2 regions of the Pseudomonas rhodesiae genome follow, and region 2 is predicted to be linked to the other one. Evidence: predicted binding sites of a transcription regulator. Region 2 holds the regulator's gene; the other holds the start of a gene.
What was found. The regulator sigma-54, encoded in region 2, starts transcription at its own class of promoters, with help from an activator protein. The targets are predictions, from matches to a motif close to ANTGGCATNNANNTTGCTNT.
Positions count from the first base shown of each region.

Region 1: the regulator sigma-54 is predicted to act here: its motif matches at 3,294-3,313, upstream of glnK (P-II family nitrogen regulator).

Region 1 covers NZ_CP054205.1:5,767,101-5,775,103, forward strand. Annotated here, with positions in the region: gene HRH33_RS26255 (HAD family hydrolase) at 1-110, shown strand, start outside; gene sutA (transcriptional regulator SutA) at 300-638, opposite strand; gene HRH33_RS26265 (secondary thiamine-phosphate synthase enzyme YjbQ) at 741-1,166, opposite strand; gene HRH33_RS26270 (ammonium transporter) at 1,377-2,714, opposite strand; gene glnK (P-II family nitrogen regulator) at 2,749-3,087, opposite strand; gene HRH33_RS26280 (accessory factor UbiK family protein) at 3,509-3,769, shown strand; gene HRH33_RS26285 (YifB family Mg chelatase-like AAA ATPase) at 3,935-5,431, shown strand; gene HRH33_RS26835 (methyl-accepting chemotaxis protein) at 5,456-6,316, opposite strand; partial or broken gene HRH33_RS26840 (Cache 3/Cache 2 fusion domain-containing protein) at 6,359-7,432, opposite strand; gene HRH33_RS26295 (LysR substrate-binding domain-containing protein) at 7,613-8,003, opposite strand, start outside.
Region 2 covers NZ_CP054205.1:1,195,369-1,203,371, reverse strand. Annotated here, with positions in the region: gene mlaD (outer membrane lipid asymmetry maintenance protein MlaD) at 1-289, opposite strand, end outside; gene mlaE (lipid asymmetry maintenance ABC transporter permease subunit MlaE) at 289-1,086, opposite strand; gene HRH33_RS05315 (ATP-binding cassette domain-containing protein) at 1,086-1,895, opposite strand; gene HRH33_RS05310 (KpsF/GutQ family sugar-phosphate isomerase) at 2,196-3,170, shown strand; gene HRH33_RS05305 (KdsC family phosphatase) at 3,171-3,695, shown strand; gene lptC (LPS export ABC transporter periplasmic protein LptC) at 3,704-4,276, shown strand; gene lptA (lipopolysaccharide transport periplasmic protein LptA) at 4,263-4,796, shown strand; gene lptB (LPS export ABC transporter ATP-binding protein) at 4,796-5,521, shown strand; gene HRH33_RS05285 (RNA polymerase factor sigma-54) at 5,714-7,207, shown strand; gene hpf (ribosome hibernation-promoting factor, HPF/YfiA family) at 7,283-7,588, shown strand; gene ptsN (PTS IIA-like nitrogen regulatory protein PtsN) at 7,600-8,003, shown strand, end outside.

The DNA.
Region 1 (8,003 bases), 1.2 Mb from region 2:
GTGCAGTGTGGTTCAACCCGACGGGCAAGGATTGGGAGGCGGATAAGCGCCCGGATGCGCAGATTCGCAGCCTGACGGAGTTGCCGGAACTGCTCCGCAGCTGGCAATAACCTCGTAGATCCAGCGGTGGGAGAGGACTTGCCCCCGATTACTATAGGTCAGCCAGCAATTGAGGGACTGATCCCCTGCTATCGGGGGTAAACCTCCTCCCACATTTGAATCGCATAAGACTCAAAAACATCAGGCATGAAAAAGCCCGCAGCGACGGCGGGCTTTTTCTTACAAGCGGGTGGCTGACCTCAGATAGGTCGGCTGCCGTACTTGTTATCCGGCTTCTTGGGCGGATCGGCTACCACGTTGGGCTCGACTTCGACCACTTTGCCGCCTTTAGCGAGGAACTCTTCCATCGCACGGGCCAGGGCATCACGCTCTTTGTTCTTGGCTTCAACGCTTGGCAACTCATCGACCGAAACCGCGGCCTTGGCTTTGCCTTTGGCTTTAGGAGCTGCGTCATCGCCGACACTGTCATCGGCCTCGCCAGTAACGTCGTCGTCAACAGCTGCCGCGTCGAGACTATCATCAGCCTCGTCGTCGTCACCCACTTCAAGTTCGTCGTTTTCCAGATCATCGTCGCTCATGTTCTACCTCATGACTTGCGAAAAGCAGATTAGTTATAGCCCAGCTTGATCCTCTGTCGAGGCGGCTGGAAAAAAATCAACGTCCACCGGCCAACCAGTGGCTTATGCCCCATCACCGTGCAAAGTGGCGAGGACTTTACGAGCACCGCCATGATCACGGTGCTCGCCCAGATAAACACCTTGCCATGTCCCCATCGCCAAGCGGCCGGCCTTCACCGGCAAACTCAGCTGGCACCCCAGGAGACTGGCCTTGAAGTGCGCCGGCAGATCGTCCGGACCTTCGTCGTTGTGTTCGAACCCTGCACGGCCTTGTGGTACCAGCGAGTTGAAAAAACGTTCGAAGTCACGGCGAACCGCCGGGTCGGCGTTCTCGTTGATAGTCAACGAGGCCGAAGTGTGCTGCAGCCACAGGTGCAACAGTCCTACACGACATGCCTTCAATTCAGGCAAGCCGGCAAGCAACTCGTCGGTCACCAAGTGAAAGCCCCGGGGCCTGGCCCGCAGGGTAATCAGGGTCTGTTGCCACATACAGTTCTCCGCCCATCGGCGCGCATTCTAGCGCGCTCTGGGAAAAAACAAAGTGTCGAATACGCCTACATGCCTGTAAGACATTCGCACGCTGAAAAATGCCGTGTGCGTCCCTTCACAAACGCTGCACAAAAATGGCCGCACGCCCTATGACTGACAAACGCCAGACAAAAAAATGCCCGGCAAGCCGGGCATCTTTTTTTCGCGTACTTACAAGTTGTAGCCGCGCTCGTTGTGTTGCGCCAGATCGAGGCCAACCGCCTCTTCCTCTTCGGTGACACGCAGGCCCATGACCATGTCCAGCACCTTGAGGATGACGTAGGTGAGGATCGCCGTGTAGATCACGGTGAAGCCCACACCTTTGCACTGGATCCATACTTGTGCCGCTACGTCCGTCACGGTGCCGAAGCCGCCCAACGCAGGGGCTGCGAACACACCGGTGAGGATCGCACCGACGATACCGCCGATACCGTGCACACCGAAGGCGTCCAGGGAGTCGTCATAGCCCAGCTTGCGCTTGAGGCTGGTGGCGCAGAAGAAGCAGATCACACCGGCCACCAAGCCAATCACCAGGGCGCCCATCGGGCCTACGGTGCCGGCAGCTGGCGTGACGGCAACCAGACCTGCGACCACGCCCGAAGCGATGCCCAGTGCGCTTGGCTTACCGTGGGTAATCCACTCGGCGAACATCCAGCCAAGCGCGGCAGCAGCGGTGGCGATCTGAGTCACCAGCATCGCCATGCCGGCGGTGCCGTTGGCGGCCGCCGCGGAACCGGCGTTGAAACCAAACCAGCCGATCCACAGCATGGCCGCGCCGATCAGGGTGTAACCCAGGTTGTGCGGCGCCATCGGCGTGGTCGGGTAGCCTTTACGCTTGCCGAGCACGATGCACGCCACCAGGCCCGCGACACCGGCGTTGATGTGCACCACGGTGCCGCCGGCGAAGTCCAGCACGCCCCAGTCCCACAACAGGCCGCCGTTGCCGCTCCACACCATGTGTGCGATCGGTGCGTAGACCAGAGTGAACCAGATGGCCATGAAGATCAGCATGGCGGAGAACTTCATGCGCTCGGCGAAGGCGCCGACGATGAGTGCCGGGGTGATGATCGCGAAGGTCATCTGGAAGGTGATGAACACCGCTTCGGGGAACAACGCCGCCGGCCCGGTGATGCTGGCCGGGGTGACACCCGCCAGGAACGCCTTGCCCATGCCGCCGAAGAAGGAATTGAAGTTGACCACGCCCTGTTCCATACCAGTGGTATCGAACGCGATGCTGTAACCGTAGATAACCCACAGGATGCTGATCAGGCCCGTGATGGCGAAGCACTGCATCATCACCGACAGAATATTTTTGGAGCGAACCATGCCGCCGTAGAACAGCGCCAGGCCAGGGATGGTCATGAACAGCACCAGCGCAGTGGATGTCAGCATCCACGCGGTGTCGCCGGAATTGAGGACTGGAGCAGCCACTTCGTCTGCCGCCATGGCCAGGCTTGGCATTACGATGGACAACAGGGCTCCGAGCCCTGCGAATTTACGCAGAGTCATATTGTTTTCTCCTGGGGCGTTGGGGTTTGGCGGCTTAGATTGCGTCGGTATCGGTTTCGCCGGTACGGATGCGAATAGCCTGTTCCAGATTGACCACGAAGATCTTGCCGTCACCGATCTTGCCGGTGTTGGCGGCCTTGGTTATCGCCTCGATAACCCGGTCAAGATCCTTGTCGTCAATGGCGACATCAATCTTCACCTTCGGCAGGAAATCCACTACGTATTCCGCGCCGCGATACAGCTCGGTGTGACCCTTCTGCCGACCGAAGCCTTTGACCTCAGTAACGGTAATGCCCTGCACGCCGATCTCGGACAACGACTCGCGTACATCGTCCAACTTGAACGGCTTGATGATGGCAGTGACTAGCTTCATGAAAACTCTCTCCCGAATTGGTGGACTTGCCCCAGGAAAACAAACCCGTCTCAAGTCTAAGCGCAGTGCCTGGCTTTGTAACGCGTCGTCGCCTCGGCTATGCCGTTGCGACGCCAGCTAACCACTGGTGACAAACCTGTACCCCTGATCCATCGGCGCACTGCATTCGTCACAGCGACTGCATCAGTGCATGGGTCATGATCGTCTAAGCAGAAACCTTGCCAGCTCCGTAAAAACCACTGAAATCAATCCTTTGCCCACTTATGCCCACCTGCGGGTCGTTTTGGTGAGCGTAATGCGCACGAAAACGGTGCGTGGCCCGCCGCCCCTCTGCGCGAAAAGCGTGCGCCCAAGGCCGTGAAAAAGACTATAGACGGCGCGTGATACACTGCCCGCCAACAGTTTTTCCGGAATATTTCCCATGCTCGCGCCCAAAGATTTCCTCGACGCCCTGAGCGGCCACGCCTCTCGCCTATTCAGCGGAGAAACTCCGTTGCCCCGCAATGAAATCGAAAGCCAGTTCAAGGCCTTGCTGCAAAGCGGTTTCAGCAAGCTCGACCTGGTCAGCCGTGAAGAATTCGACAGCCAGATGGTCGTGCTGGCCCGCACGCGTGCGCGGCTGGAGAGCCTGGAGGCGAAGGTGGCGGAGTTGGAAGCGCGGCTGACGCCTGATCAGAAATAGCCCATACCTCTGTTGAGACGAGCCTGTTCGCGCAGATCTTCGCGAACAGGCTCACGCTCCCCCTACCCAAGATACGTTCAGTAAAACCTCCCCGCCCCGCTCTTACCCACCTCGTCTACCCTTGAAAAACCGCAGGAAGCGGCCCTCACTTTTCAAGGAACGAGCATGTCCCTCGCCATCGTCCACAGCCGCGCCCAGATCGGCGTCGAAGCGCCCGCCGTCACCGTCGAAGTGCATATGGCCAACGGCCTGCCGTCCCTGACGCTGGTGGGGCTGCCCGAAACCGCAGTCAAGGAAAGCAAAGACCGCGTGCGCAGCGCCATTCTCAACTCCGCGCTGCAATACCCTGCCCGTCGCATCACCCTCAATCTCGCGCCCGCTGACCTGCCCAAGGACGGCGGGCGTTTTGACCTGGCGATTGCCTTGGGCATCCTGGCGGCGAGTGTGCAAGTGCCGGCACTGATGCTCGATGACGTGGAGTGCCTGGGCGAACTGGCCCTGTCCGGCGAGGTACGCGCGGTGAAAGGTGTACTGCCGGCGGCACTGGCTGCGCGCAAGGCGGGACGCACGGTGATAGTGCCGCGTGCGAACGCCGAAGAAGCCTGCCTGGCATCGGGCTTGAAGGTGATTGCAGTGGATCACTTGCTACAAGTGGTGGCGCACTTGAACGGCCAGGTGCCGATAGAGCCATACAAGTCCGATGGCTTGCTGTATTTGAACAAGCCCTATCCGGACCTTAGTGAAGTGCAGGGCCAATTGGCGGCCAAGCGTGCTTTGCTGCTTGCTGCGGCCGGTGCGCATAACCTGCTGTTCAGCGGCCCGCCCGGCACCGGCAAAACCTTGCTCGCCAGCCGCCTGCCCGGTCTGCTGCCGCCTTTGACCGAACACGAAGCCCTGGAAGTCGCGGCCATCCAGTCGGTGGTCAGCCTGGCGCCTCTGAGCCATTGGCCCCATCGGCCGTTTCGCCAGCCCCATCACTCCGCGTCCGGGCCGGCCTTGGTGGGCGGTGGCTCGAAACCCCAGCCGGGGGAAATCACCCTGGCCCATCACGGTGTGCTGTTTCTGGATGAATTACCGGAATTCGATCGCAAGGTGCTGGAGGTACTGCGCGAGCCGCTGGAGTCAGGGCATATCGTGATTTCCCGCGCGCGCGACCGCGTAAGGTTCCCGGCGCGTTTCCAACTAGTGGCCGCAATGAACCCCTGCCCCTGCGGTTATCTGGGTGACACCACCGGGCGCTGTCGCTGCACGCCGGAGCAGATCCAGCGCTATCGCAACAAACTGTCCGGGCCGTTGCTGGACCGGATCGACTTGCACCTGACGGTTGCACGGGAAACCACGGCGCTGAACCCGGCACTGGCAGCCGGGGATAACACAGCAACAGCGGCCGCACAGGTTGCCAACGCGCGGGAGCAGCAGGAAAAACGCCAGGGCTGTGCCAATGCGTTTCTGGATCTGCCGGGGTTGCGCGAGCATTGCAGGCTGGCGAAGGCCGACGAGAGCTGGCTGGAGAGTGCCTGCGAGCGGCTGACACTATCCTTGCGCGCGGCTCACCGCTTACTCAAGGTGGCCCGCACGTTAGCCGATCTGGAGCAGGAGGCTACGATCACTCGCGAGCATCTGAAGGAGGCGCTGCAATACCGCCCGGCGGCTATCACGTGAGCCTCCCCCCTGGTCAACAGCGCTTCAGCGGAAGCGATCCACCTCATGCCGCAAGCCCGACGCCAGCGTCTCCAACTCCTTGGCGGTGATCGCCAGGTTCGAGACGACTTCGCGCTGTTCACTGTTGGCCAGCGCAATGCTCTGCAGGTTGCTGCTGAGCAAAGTCGCGGTGCTGCTCTGTTCCTGGGTAGCCGTGGTAATCGCAGCGAACTGCTGACCGGCCGAGCGGCTTTGTTCGTCGATACGCGCCAGGGCCGACGCCACGTCGGCGTTGCGCGACAAGCCTTCCTGCATCAGCACCTTGCCTTGCTCCATGGTGCTGATGGCGTTGCCGGTTTCTTTCTGAATGCTTTGGATCATCCCGGAAATTTCATCGGTGGCTTCACGTGTACGCGAAGCCAGGTTGCGCACTTCGTCCGCCACTACAGCGAAACCACGGCCTTGCTCACCGGCCCGCGCAGCCTCAATGGCGGCGTTGAGCGCCAGCAGGTTGGTCTGTTCGGCAATGGCGGTGATCACACCGACGATGCCGCCGATCTCCTGGGAACGCTGACCCAATGTGTTGATCACCGTTGCGGTGCTGTTCAGTGCCGTGGCGATATGCTCCAGGGACGACGAGGCTTCCTGCATCGAGTTGCGTCCGATCCGGGTCTGTTGGGCGTTCTCTTGAGCCAGACGTTCGGTGTTGCCCATGTTGTCGGCGATGTTCAGCGATGTGGCGCTGAACTCTTCCACCGCGCCGGCCATGCTGGTGATTTCGCCGGACTGCTGCTCCATGCCCTCATAGGCGCCCCCGGACAACCCGGACAGCGCCTGAGCACGACCGTTGACCTCTTCGGCCGCCTTGCGGATATGCGACACCATGGTCGACAGCGCTTCACCCATCTGGTTGAAGGCCCGCGCCAGTTGGCCGATCTCGTCATGGCTGGAGACGTTCAGGCGAGCACTCAAATCCCCAGCGCCCAGGGCTTCGGCCTGACGCACCAAATCGCCCAACGGCGCCAGTTTGCTGCGCAACAACCAGACCGTCGCACCCACCGCCAGCAACATTGCCAACACACTGCCGATCACCAGACGCAGGCCGACGGCCCAGGTGACCGCGCGAATTTCCGCCTTTGGCATGCTGGCGACCACTGCCCACGGACCGCCGTCGAACGGCACCGATACGCTGTAGAAGTCTTCGCTCTTATCGCTCCAGAAACGCCCCTTGCCTGGGGTCTTGGCCAGATCCAGCATCACCGGCACCGCTTGCTCCGGGGCCTGCACACCCGTCGGCGACACCAGCCAATGTTTCTGTTCATCCAGCAAGGCCAGCGAACCGGTCTGGCCGATGCGGAAGCGTTTGAGGTTCTCGAACTGGGCGTTCTGCGCATCGGTGTAGTCAAAACCGATAAACAGCACCGCGATAACTTTGCCGCTGGCGTCACGCACAGGGCTGTACTGAGTCATGTAGGAGCGATCGAACAACACCGCCCGACCAATATAGGCCTGCCCGCTGAACACCCGTGCATACGCCGGGCTCTGGCGGTCCAGCACAGTACCAATGGCGCGACTGCCGTCCTGCTTGGTCAGGGAGGTGCTGACCCGGATAAAGTCGTCGCCACTGCGCACGAACACCGTGGCTACGCCGCCGGACATCTGCTTGAACTCATCCACTTCGGTGAAGTTGTTGTTCAGCACCTCGCTGCCCAGGTACAGGCTCGGGGTCTGCACACCGGCGACCGCGATGGGCTGGTCCGCGCGCACGCTCAAGCCGGCGCTGAAGCGCTTCTCGAACAGCCCCGTCAGGCGCTGAGTGCTTTCACGCAGCGTGCTATGGAACGTATTCAGCTGGTCGGCGAGCAGCCGCGCCTCGCTGGCCAAATGTTCCTCGCGGGTGTCAAGGTTGGCGGCATCCAGGGAACGCAGGGCAAAAACAGTACTGCCGCCAATGGCGACAGCCAGGATCACGGCAAGGGCCATACCGAGTTGGGAGGCAATCCGGGCACGAGGTTGAGACATGAGAGCTCCTGGCCGAGGCCAGGATCATCCTGATCTCATAGCGCTGCTCGGCAAATTATCTAAGTGGGCAAACGTTGGTGCACGATGGTTCCAACACACCTACTTCGGCGGGTGACCGCAATACTTGAGCGAATCGCAGGGGTATCACGCAAACGGTTGCGCGCCAGCGCTACAAGCGCTTCAATCGAAGCGTTCCACCGCAGGCAACACCATCGCTTGCACTTCACTTTGCAGGAAATCCGCCAGGCGTCGCAGGCGCTCGCCACCCGGACGGGTTTTCGGCCAGACCAGATAATAGTGCTCGCCACTGGCCACAGCGCTGGGCCATGGCAGGCTCAGCCTCCCCTGCGCCACGTCTTCGGCCACCATCAGCAGGTCGCCCATGGACACGCCGTACCCCCGCGCCGCCGCGATCATGCCTAGTTCCAGGGTATCGAAGACTTGCCCCCCCTTGAGCGACACTTGGGACGACAGCCCCATGCGCTCCAGCCAGTAGCGCCAATCGCGTCGATCCGGCGTCGGGTGCAGCAGCTCGGCCGTGGCCAGTCGCGCCGCGTCCCAGGGGCCGTCG
Region 2 (8,003 bases):
AGTCGGTCGGCAGATTATCGACCTTCTTATCCAACTGCATCGTCACTCGCCCCGTGAAACTGTCACGATCCAGATCGATTGCCGTGACCTTGCCGATCGTCACGCCGGCCATGGTCACCTTGGCTCTGACAGTCAAACCGGCGATATTGTCGAAATATGCGTAAAGTTTATATGTGTCGGCGGTAGGGCTGGCCGACAGGCCGCTGACCCGCAGGGCCAGCAACAGTAAAGCCAGGATGCCAGCCAGTAAGAAAAGGCCGACACCGATTTCCACAGTGCGGTTTTGCATCAGAAATCTCCAAACATCAAGGCGGTCAAAATGAAGTCAAGGCCCAGTACCGCCAGCGAGGCGTACACAACGGTCTTGGTGGTGGCGCGACTGATCCCTTCTGAGGTGGGTTCACAGTCATAGCCTTGGAATACGGCGATCCAGGTCACTACAAAGGCAAATACGATGCTCTTAATGATGCCGTTGAGCACGTCACCGTTGAAGGTCACGCTGTTCTGCATGTTGGCCCAGTAGGAGCCGTCATAGACGCCCAGCCAGTCCACTGCGACCCATGAACCGCCCCAGATGCCTACCACGCTGAAGATCATCGCCAGCAATGGAAGAGAAATGAAGCCAGCCCACAGGCGCGGGGCAACAATGTATTTGAGCGGGTCCACGCCGATCATTTCCAGGCTGGACAACTGCTCGGTGGACTTCATATTGCCGATTTCGGCAGTCAGCGCGGAACCCGCGCGCCCGGCGAACAGCAATGCCGTAACCACCGGCCCCAGCTCGCGCAACAGTGTCAGGGCCACCATCTGCCCCACCGCCTGCTCCGAGCCGTAACTGGACAGGATATTGAAGCCTTGCAACGCCAATACCATGCCGATGAACACCCCGGAGACCACGATGATCACCAGGGACATCACACCCACTGCGTGCAACTGCTTGATCAACAGACCAAAACCGCCACCAATGCCGCCGCGGCCCAGTAACGCGTGAAATAGAAAAATCGTCGAGCGACCCAGCACTTCGACGATGTCGATGCCCGAGCGACCGAAAAGGCGAACCTTTTCGATAAGAGATGTCTTGCGCATCAGCGCTTCCCCAGAAGATCTGCGCGGTAGTCCGCCGCCGGAAAGTGAAAAGGCACGGGGCCGTCGGGATCGCCGGTCATGAATTGGCGAATGCGCGGGTTGTCGGCATTCATCAATTCCTCAGGCGTGCCCTGCCCCAACACCTGACCATCGCCGACGACGTACAGGTAGTCGGCGATGCTCGCGGTTTCCGCCAGGTCGTGGGAGACCACGATACTGGTGATCCCCAATGCATCGTTGAGCAGACGGATCAGGCGCACCAGCACCCCCATGGCGATCGGGTCCTGACCAACAAAGGGCTCGTCGTACATAAGGATCTGGGGATCAAGGGCAATGGCGCGCGCCAGTGCGACGCGACGCTTCATGCCCCCGGACAGCTCGTCAGGCATCAGGTCGATGGCGCCGCGCAGGCCCACGGCCTGGAGCTTCAACAAAACAATGTCACGGATCATTTCATCGGACAGTTGCGTATGCACCCGCAGCGGAAACGCCACGTTCTCGAAAACATCGAGGTCGGTGAACAGTGCCCCACTCTGGAACAACACGCCCATGTGCTTGCGCGCATCGAACAGATCGCTGCGCGACAGCGTCGGCAGGTTCTGGCCGTTGACCCACACCTCACCGGCGTTCGGGCGCAATTGCATGCCCATCAAACGCAACAGGGTGGTCTTGCCGCAACCGGAAGGCCCCATGATGCCGGTGACCTTGCCGCGGGGAATGCGAATATCGACGTTATTGAAGATGCTGCGCGTCCCGCGCTTGAAGGTCAGTCCCTTCAGCTCGACCGCGTAGGCGTTATCGGCACTCATCTAAACTCCTTGGGATGCAGCTTCTCACTCAGACACCATCTATGCGACAAACGTTTGCAACGGCTGCGCAATATAGATAGCCACAGGGACTGAGCGGACCGAACTGGCCGCGAACTATATCACTGCTGGTACAACGCCCCCAAGGCCGGAACAGCGCCAGTTCAGTTTCGGGGCCAGGAAAAAACGTTGCTGAGCATGAATCTCAGGCGACTACCGAACAAACCCTGACGAACTTGCGTGAGGGAATTGAACATTACCGCTATAATCGCCGACTTTTCGTCAGGCTATACGATTTCAGACATGAGCCAATCCAGCGACCTTATTCAATCCGCACAACGCACTATCCGCCTCGAGCTTGAAGCCGTAGAAGGTTTGCTGGCCCATATCGACGCGGATTTCGTACGCGCCTGCGAGATGATTCTGGCCAGCAAGGGTCGCGTTGTCGTGGTGGGCATGGGCAAATCCGGCCATGTCGGCAACAAGATCGCCGCCACCCTGGCCAGCACCGGCACCACGGCGTTTTTCGTGCATCCGGCCGAAGCCAGCCACGGTGACATGGGCATGATCACCAAGGATGACATCATCCTGGCCCTATCTAATTCAGGCACCACCAACGAAATCGTGACGCTGTTGCCGTTGATCAAACGCCTGGGCATCCAGATGATCAGCATCACCGGCAACCCCGAATCGACCCTGGCGAGGGCTGCCGAAGTCAATCTGAACGTGCATGTAGCCCACGAAGCCTGCCCACTGAACCTGGCCCCGACCTCCTCCACCACTGCCGCGCTGGTCATGGGTGATGCCCTGGCTGTGGCGCTGCTGGAAGCCCGCGGGTTTACCGCCGAGGACTTCGCGTTTTCCCACCCGGGTGGTGCGCTGGGCCGTCGCCTGCTGTTGAAGGTCGAGAACGTCATGCATTCGGGCGATGAACTGCCCCACGTCCAACGCGGCACTCTGCTCAAGGACGCATTGATGGAAATGACCCGCAAGGGCCTGGGCATGACGGTGATCCTCGAAGCCGATGGCCGCCTGGCCGGCGTATTCACCGACGGTGATTTGCGTCGGACCCTGGACCGCACCATCGATATCCATACCGCCACCATCGATGCGGTGATGACGCCCCATGGCAAGACCGCGCGCCCTGACATGCTGGCAGCCGAAGCGCTGAAGATCATGGAAGACCACAAAATAGGCGCGCTGGTGGTGGTCAATAGTGACGACCGCCCGATCGGCGCCTTGAACATGCACGACTTGTTGCGTGCGGGAGTGATGTAAATGAGCAACGACCTGTTGCAGCGCGGCAAGCACATCAAGTTGGCCGTCTTCGACGTTGACGGCGTGCTGACCGACGGCCGCTTGTATTTCCTGGAAGATGGCAGCGAATTTAAAACATTCAACACGCTGGACGGCCAAGGCATCAAGATGCTGATGGCGGCCGGGGTACAGACCGCCATTATCAGCGGTCGCAAGACTCCAGTGGTGGAACGTCGCGCGCAAAACCTGGGGATTGCTCACCTGTATCAGGGCCGCGAGGATAAACTGGTGGTTCTGGACGAACTGTTGGGCCAACTCAACCTAAGCTATGAACAGGTCGCCTACCTCGGTGACGACCTGCCCGACTTGCCGGTGATCCGCCGGGTCGGGCTGGGCATGGCGGTGGCCAACGCGGCGGCGTTCGTTCGCGAGCACGCTCATGGCATCACCACTGCCCGTGGCGGCGAAGGTGCCGCCCGCGAATTCTGCGAGCTGATACTGCGCGCCCAAGACCGTCTTGAAGCGGCCCACGCCGCCTACCTATAGAGCGTTTTATGCTGAGCAAAAAGATTCGCAACTTCCTGTTATTCGGAGTCATCGCCGCGCTGTTCCTGGCGGTGGGCTACTGGAATATCAGCCCGGAGCGGTTTCTCGACCGACCTGTGGCGCAGGTCGACGATGGGGCTATCGACTATTACGCCACCAACGCCTACAGCGTGCAGTTCCTGCCCGATGGCAAGGTGCAATACGAAATGACCTCGGACAAAGTCGAACATTTGAAGGCCAGCGAGGTGACCCTACTGACCAATCCGGACTTGAACCTGTATCGCGGCACGGAGTTTCCGTGGCACGTCACTAGCAAGCGTGGCGAGGTGAACCCCGACGGCACCGAAGTCGAACTGATCGACTCGGTGCGCGTCGCGCGTACCGATGCGCAGAACCGCGACACCATTATTACCAGCAGTCGCATGACCGTATTCCCACAGAAGCAATATGCGCAGACCGAGCAAGACGTTAGAATCGACGGCGCTGGCGGTGTATCGACTGGCAAGGGAATGAAAGCGTATTTGAAAGAAAGCAGGATACACCTGCTATCGAACGTAAGAGGACAGTATGAGGCTCGTTAAAACTCTCCCGATTTTGCTCGGTCTTGGCGCAGCACTGGGAAGCGTGAGCGCCTGGGCTCTGCCGAACGATAGCGAGCAGCCTATCCGCATCCAGGCTGACGATGCTCAGCTGGATGACAAGCAAGGCGTTGCCACTTACAAGGGCGACGTGATCATTATCCAGGGCTCGATGAAGATCACCGGCAACACGGTAACTCTGACGCGCACCCCGGCAGGCGACATCGACGTGGTGACGTCGGTGGGCAACCTTGCCTACTTCGAACAGAAGCAAAAGGCAGAAGATCCAGGCCCGATGAAGGGCTATGGCAAGACCATCCAGTATCATGCGCAGCAGAACCGCATTGTGCTGATCGATCAGGCCAAGGTGCTGAGCGCCGACGGTAACTCCACCGAAGGCGAGAAGATCGTGTACAACACCAAGACTCAGGTCGCCCAGGCGGGCCGCGCCAACGGCACCAAGGTCAGCGCACCGCGCCCACGCATCGACATGGTTATCCAGCCGAAGAAGAAGGCCGAGTAATGGCAACCCTGAAAGCCCAGCATCTGGCCAAGGCCTATAAAAGCCGTCAGGTTGTGCGCGATGTCAGCCTGTCGATCGACAGCGGCCAGATCGTCGGCTTGCTCGGCCCCAACGGTGCCGGCAAGACCACCTGTTTCTACATGATCGTCGGCCTGGTTCAAGCGGACCAAGGCCGCGTGCTGATTGACGATCTGGACGTCAGCCACCAACCGATGCACGGTCGCGCCCGCGCCGGTATCGGCTATCTTCCGCAAGAAGCGTCGATCTTCCGCAAACTCTCGGTCGCCGACAACATCATGGCGATCCTGGAGACTCGCAAGGAGCTTGACCGCGATGGCCGTCGCGCGGAGCTGGAAAGCCTGCTGCAGGAATTCCACATCAACCACATTCGCGACAACCTTGGCATGAGCCTGTCCGGTGGTGAGCGTCGTCGCGTGGAAATTGCTCGCGCACTGGCCACCGCGCCCAAGTTCATCTTGCTGGACGAACCGTTTGCCGGCGTCGACCCTATTTCGGTTGGCGATATCAAACAGATCATCCATCACCTCAAGGCCAAGGGCATCGGGGTATTGATTACCGACCATAACGTACGTGAGACCCTCGATATCTGCGAAACCGCCTATATCGTCAACGATGGTCAACTGATCGCCGAAGGCGATGCCGCCACCATCCTGGCCAACGAACTGGTCAAGGAAGTGTACCTGGGCCACGAGTTCCGCCTGTAAACAGCCTTTAACAAGGCGTTGGCAGGACGTTAGCCTGGTGCGCGGATGCAATGAAAGCCTCTGGATTTTTATTGTTACCGCGCTCTAGGCAAAGCCCCCGATATCAGGCATATAATTTGCTTATGTTTGGCGCTCACGCGCCCTGTCGTGGATGGCGCATTGCGCCGGCGAATAAGGTGTTAAGCCCCTGCCATGAAACCATCGCTAGTCCTGAGAATGGGCCAGCAGCTGACGATGACACCGCAGCTGCAACAGGCCATCCGCCTGCTCCAATTGTCGACCTTGGACCTGCAACAGGAGATCCAGGAAGCTCTGGAGTCCAATCCGATGCTCGAACGCCAGGAAGAAGGCGACGACTTCGATAATGCAGATCCGTTGGCTGACAACATCGAGCAAAAACCCAACTCCGATGTGCAGGAACCCTCCTATCAGGAAACCGCCCCGACGGTGGATAACCTGGAGGAAGGTGAATGGAACGAGCGTATTCCCAACGAGCTTCCCGTGGACACTGCCTGGGAAGACGTCTACCAGACCAGCGCCAGCAGCCTGCCCAGCAGCGACGATGACGAGTGGGATTTCACCACCCGGACGTCCGCCGGCGAAAGCCTGCAAAGCCACCTGTTGTGGCAGTTGAACCTGGCGCCGATGTCGGACACCGATCGGCTGATCGCCGTGACCCTGATCGACTGCATCAACAACCAGGGCTATCTGGACGAAACCCTTGAGGAGATCCTTGAGGCCTTCGACCCGGAACTGGATATCGAGCTGGACGAAATCGAAGCCGTCCTGCACCGCATCCAGCAGTTCGAGCCTGCCGGCATTGGCGCCCGCAGCCTCAGCGAGTGCCTGCTGCTGCAATTGCGTCAGTTGCCCGCCAAGACCCCTTGGCTCAGCGAAGCCCAGCGTTTGGTCACCGATTACATCGATCTGCTGGGCAGCCGCGACTACAGCCAACTGATGCGACGCATGAAGCTCAAGGAAGACGAGCTGCGCCAGGTCATCGAGCTGGTGCAAAGCCTCAACCCTCGCCCAGGCTCGCAGATCGAGTCCAGCGAAGCCGAATACGTTGTCCCGGACGTTATCGTACGCAAGGACAACGAGCGCTGGCTGGTGGAGCTGAATCAGGAATCGGTGCCGCGCCTGCGCGTCAATCCGCAATATGCCGGGTTCGTGCGCCGCGCCGATACCAGCGCCGATAACACCTTCATGCGCAATCAGCTGCAAGAAGCGCGCTGGTTCATCAAGAGCCTGCAAAGCCGCAATGAAACCCTAATGAAAGTCGCCACCCAGATCGTCGAGCATCAGCGCGGCTTCCTGGAATACGGCGACGAAGCGATGAAACCGCTGGTGCTGCATGACATCGCCGAGGCGGTCGGCATGCACGAGTCGACAATTTCACGGGTGACCACGCAGAAATTCATGCATACCCCACGGGGTATTTATGAGCTGAAATACTTTTTCTCCAGCCATGTCAGCACTTCCGAAGGCGGCGAATGCTCGTCCACGGCGATCCGCGCGATCATCAAAAAACTGGTTGCCGCGGAAAATCAGAAAAAGCCGTTGAGTGACAGCAAGATCGCTGGTTTACTGGAGGCACAAGGCATTCAGGTCGCCCGTCGAACCGTCGCCAAATATCGCGAATCCCTTGGGATCGCGCCTTCCAGCGAGCGTAAGCGTTTGATGTGACGGGCGGGCCATAGCGTTCCAGTGGCAGGCATCCCGGCCTGCCGCTTTATGCACTGGCAACGAAGGAGAAGCTGTATGCAAGTCAACATCAGTGGACACCAGCTGGAAGTCACCAAGCCCCTGCGTGAGTACACCGAGAGCAAGCTGAACAAGCTTGCGGGGCATTTCGACAAAATTACCAATGTGCAGGTCATCATGGAGGTCGATAAGCTCAAGCAGAAAATCGAGGCCACCCTGCACATACCGAATGCCAAAGTCGTCGCCAATGCCGAACATGACGACATGTATGCCGCGATTGACTCGCTGTACGAAAAGCTCGACCGCCAACTCATAAAGCATAAGGAAAAGAATCTGCACCTGATGCAAGGTACAGGTCGTTAACTCTCCCCCCCATGATCCGACTTGAAACTATCCTGACCCCCGGCCGTTCCCTCGTGAACGTGCCGGGCGGCAGCAAGAAAAAAGCCCTCGAACAAATTGCCAACCTGATCGCCCGCGAAGTGCCGGATCTGGAGATGCAAGATGTCTTCGAGGCGCTCGTCGCCCGTGAAAAACTGGGCTCCACCGGTTTTGGTAACGGCATCGCGATTCCACACTGCCGCCTCAAAGGCTGCGCAGATCCGATAAGCGCTCTGATACATCTGGAAGCCCCCATCGATTTCGACGCCATCGACGGCGCACCGGTCGACCTGCTGTTTGTCCTGCTGGTCCCGGAAGCTGCCACCGATGCGCATCTGGAGCTGCTTCGGCAGATCGCCAGCATGCTTGATCGCAAGGAAGTACGTAACAGACTACG